One region of the Vibrio algicola genome, then DNA from elsewhere that is predicted to be linked to it. Evidence: predicted binding sites of a transcription regulator. Region 1 holds the regulator's gene; the other holds the start of a gene.
The links. Region 1 encodes MetJ, which represses methionine synthesis genes. Its sites were predicted from a motif close to TTAGACNTNTANANGTCTAA; they were not measured.
Positions count from the first base shown of each region.

Region 1 (2,211 bases):
TAACAATCATGCGGCGCAATAATTAAATCATCAGGGCTTAAGAAAGCCGACACCCATAAATTTAGAGCCGAAGTACCACAATTGGTGATCACCGCGCCTGCACCTGACTCTAATTCTGACAATGCTTGTTCAAGTAGTCCGCGGTTAGGGTTGCCCGAGCGGGTATAGTCGTATTGCGGCACTTCACCAAAGGCAGGAAAGCCGTAGTTGGTAGAAAGATAAATCGGTGGCACGACCGCGTGATATTGAGAATCCGATTCAATACCGGTACGCACAGCAACAGTAGCAGGCTTTCTTGAACTCATGGTGTCTTCCTTTTCCATTTGCGCTTTGTTTTCTTTGAAAATAGATTGATTTAAAGAGTTAAAACCGCAATCACGAATCAATTGTTTGACAGAAATTCAATCTTACCGTTTTTTTAGGCAGTATTGTGCTTTCTCTCGTTCTTTTCTGCTACTTTATCGCTACCAAATCAAGACGTCAACACTTCTGGACGTCTAAACGTCTTTACTTGTGGCAGTCAATGCCGCTAGAATCGCACCCTGACAATTAATAATACCAATCAAAGTAATGAGATGATCAGATATTTACCTTGATTGATATAACAACAATAAACAGCGAAGGTACATGATGGCCGATTGGAATGGTGACTACATTAGCCCGTATGCGGAACATGGGAAAAAAAGTGAACAAGTTAAAAAAATCACAGTTTCTATTCCGCTCAAAGTATTAAAAATACTGACAGATGAGAGAACTCGTCGCCAAGTCAATAACCTGCGCCATGCCACTAATAGTGAATTGTTGTGTGAAGCATTTTTGCATGCTTATACCGGTCAGCCTCTGCCAACCGATGAAGACTTACGAAAAGATCGCCCTGATGATCTGCCAGCAGAAGTGAAAAAACTGATGACCGAAATGGGCATCGAATTCGAAGCTTTTGATGATTAACAACCGATTCTCATTTTAGTCATTAATCACTAAAAATTGATGACTAGGGGCTGTTAATCTTTCGTGGTTGTTTTTGCTGCGAATTGTTGGGTTTTTATACAAGGAAGAGGCTTTGTGGTGTAGCTGGCTACACGAAAAGCCGATGACGAAGTAGAAAAGACCAACAAACGCAGCCCGAAGGGTTCGGCTAAAAGCCTTTTACTCTTCGTTAAGTCTCATTTACTTAGAATAACTAGGCTTCAATCGACTTGCCTCGATTAAAAGGCTTTTATCTCGAACAAAATTTAATCACGAAAGATCAACAGCCCCTAGAAACGAACAAAAAAAGCCCGATCAAATTAGATTTGATCGGGCTTTTTTTGTTCAACTTTCTTCAATTAGAAAGGACTTATACCAATTCCATAAATTTAATGATCATTCAAAATTGAGTACAGAGAAAAGTATCAAAAGCCATGGGTGCCTTGTCTTAAGCGATCAAGGACGGATCAGCGTCTTTTCGGCGTATTCAAATTGATCAAATATAAAATGGAATTGGTATTAAAATTTATTTGTACTGCTCAGGTAACGCAATACGCGCCACACCAGACTTCACCGCCGCGCGAGCGACAGCGCCAGCAACGCGTGGTAATAAACGTGGATCCATTGGTTTTGGAATAATGTACTCCGAGCCAAAGCTTAATGATTCAACCCCTGCAGCAGCTAACACTTCCGCTGGCACTTCTTCTTTAGCCAACTGACGAATCGCCTCTACCGCAGCCAATTTCATTTCAGTGTTAATTTCACTGGCACGAACGTCCAACGCACCACGGAAAATGAATGGGAAACAAATCACGTTGTTAACTTGGTTTGGGTAATCACTGCGTCCGGTCCCCATGATCAAATCATTACGTACTTTGGCAGCAATTTCTGGTTTGATTTCAGGATCTGGGTTTGAACAAGCAAATACCACCGGTTTGTCTGCCATTAATGCCAAAGCTTCAGGTGGCAGTAAGTTTGGACCTGATACCCCTAAGAATAAATCTGCCCCTGTAATCACATCTTCAAGGGTGCGCATGTCGGTGTTATTGGCGAACAATTGCTTGTATTCATTAAGATCGTCACGACGTGTATGGATCACACCTTTACGGTCAAGCATGTAGATTTTTTCGCGCAATGCGCCACATTTGATCAATAGTTCCATACAAGCGACTGCCGCTGCGCCCGCGCCTAAACAAACAATTTTACACTCGTGCAGTTTCTTACCTTGCAGTTCAATCGCATTCA
Region 1 is NZ_CP045699.1:219,388-221,598, reverse strand. It holds gene GFB47_RS01010 (O-succinylhomoserine (thiol)-lyase) at 1-305, opposite strand, end outside; gene metJ (met regulon transcriptional regulator MetJ) at 631-948, shown strand; gene GFB47_RS01000 (malic enzyme-like NAD(P)-binding protein) at 1,493-2,211, opposite strand, start outside.

Region 2 (2,211 bases), 380 kb from region 1:
GTAATACCAATCCATGATGTGATCATAAAACATAGCCAAGTACCTCGACTTTAATATTGTGTTCTTTTAAGAAAATTAATGCTTGTTCAGCTTGCTCTTTTTCGCCAAAGAATTCTGCCACCATCAAGCCAAAACGAACGCCGCCAGCGTAATCAATATCTGAATTTAAAATACTGACATCGATATCAAACTTACGGGAAATTTGGCTTATCACCGGAGCATCAATTGACGCGCCCGTAAACTCTAATCGCACCAAAGGAATCGACCCTTCTACCCGCGTTTTTTGTAAGCGCGCTTGGTAATCATCAGGGATTGATAAGTCGAGAGTAGAGCGGATAAATTGTTGTGCCAATTCGGTTTTAGGGTGGGCAAAAATATCACTCACTAAACCTTGTTCAACCAATAAACCGCCCCCAATGATCGCCACTTTGTCACAGATATTTTTTACCACATCCATTTCGTGAGTAATGATCAATATGGTTAAGTTTAATGTTTGATTGATGGTTTTAAGCAGTTCTAAAATTGATTTTGTGGTCGCAGGATCAAGCGCGCTGGTGGCTTCATCACACAATAATACTTTAGGGTCGGAGGCTAACGCACGAGCAATCGCCACACGTTGTTTTTGTCCGCCACTTAAATTAGCAGGGTAAGTATCTCGTTTATCGGCCAGACCAACCAGTTGCAGTAGCTCTGATACTTTGGTTTCAATTTGCGCGCTTGGCACTTTTGCGAGCTCAAGCGGCAGCGCAATATTATTAAACACGGTGCGAGATGACAACAAATTGAAGTGTTGGAAAATCATGCCAATATTACGACGAGCATGGCTTAATTGAGTATTGGAAAGCTGAGTAAGATCAACACCATCGACAATTACATTGCCTGAGGTAGGAGCTTCTAGCATGTTGACACAACGGATAAGCGTGCTTTTTCCGGCACCCGATGAGCCGATCACACCGCAAATCTCACCTTGGGGAACGGTAAGGTCGATGTCTTTCAGGGCGATGATTTGTTTACTTCCCTGATAAAAGATTTTGTTAACTTTTTTTATTTCAATCATTTAACAACCTAAATTGTATCCATACAATATATTTTTTTTGCATAATGCACGAAATACAGTGGAAAAGTACAGCGTGTTTGCAATCTATAGTCGATGCTATTGTTTTGTGTGCTACAAGTCAATGGCTATTTATACATCTAGACGGCTAAAAGTTAAGGGTTGAACGGTTTGATGGATAAATGCACAGAACTATTTTCTAAATCATTGATTATATACAGTGATCTAATAACAATATGATGCTAATGGGCTTATGTCAGTATAAAAAAGAATAAGCAGATGAAGTCATAAATAAAGCGTGCGATAATTAGCGGCAATAACACACGTCATTTTGTCGATGAAGTGCCAGTAATGAACTCACAGAGAGAGTGCTATTTTGTCTAAACCAGCCGTTTTTATCGATCGTGATGGCGTAATCAACGTTGATCATGGTTATGTTAGTAAAGTTGATGATTTTGAGTATATCGATGGTGTTTTTGACGCAACGAAAGCGATCAAAGATCTAGGTTATCAATTAGTACTGGTGACCAATCAATCGGGCATTGCTCGTGGTTACTACACCGAAAAACAATTCCTCACGTTAACCGAGTGGATGGACTGGAACTTTGTTGATCAAGGTGTTGAGTTTGATGGTTTCTATTACTGCCCACATCATATTGAAGGCAGTGAAGAGAAATACGTACAAGAATGTGATTGCCGTAAACCGCAGCCGGGCATGTTCTTATCCGCTCAAGATGAACTCGATATCGATATGCCAAATTCAATCATGGTGGGTGATAAAGAAGCCGATATGCAAGCGGCGATCAGTGCCGGTGTCGGTACGCGTATTTTAGTTCGTAGTGGTAAAGCGGTTACCGATGCAGCCGAAGCCTTAGCGACAGTGGTTCTCGATAGCATTAAAGATGTGCCGAAGTATTTGGCTGAGAATAACTAGCTAAACGCTGCCTGAGTCTTGTGACTAAATATTGCGTGGCTAAAAGTAAAACTTGCTCGGGCACTTGGAAGTATTCGTTTGAAAAAATCCGCTTGGAAATATCTGTATAGAAGTATCCACTTGGAAGAATGAAAGCCAGATCACGGATAGCTCCTTCGTCGCTTCCGAGATGACAAGCTTGATGTTGATTGTAATCAAAGGGCTACTTAGGTAGCCCTTTGTT
Region 2 is NZ_CP045699.1:600,181-602,391, forward strand. It holds gene GFB47_RS02680 (methionine ABC transporter permease) at 1-33, opposite strand, end outside; gene metN (methionine ABC transporter ATP-binding protein MetN) at 23-1,057, opposite strand; gene gmhB (D-glycero-beta-D-manno-heptose 1,7-bisphosphate 7-phosphatase) at 1,431-1,988, shown strand.
Region 2: the regulator MetJ is predicted to act here: its motif matches at 1,187-1,206, upstream of metN (methionine ABC transporter ATP-binding protein MetN).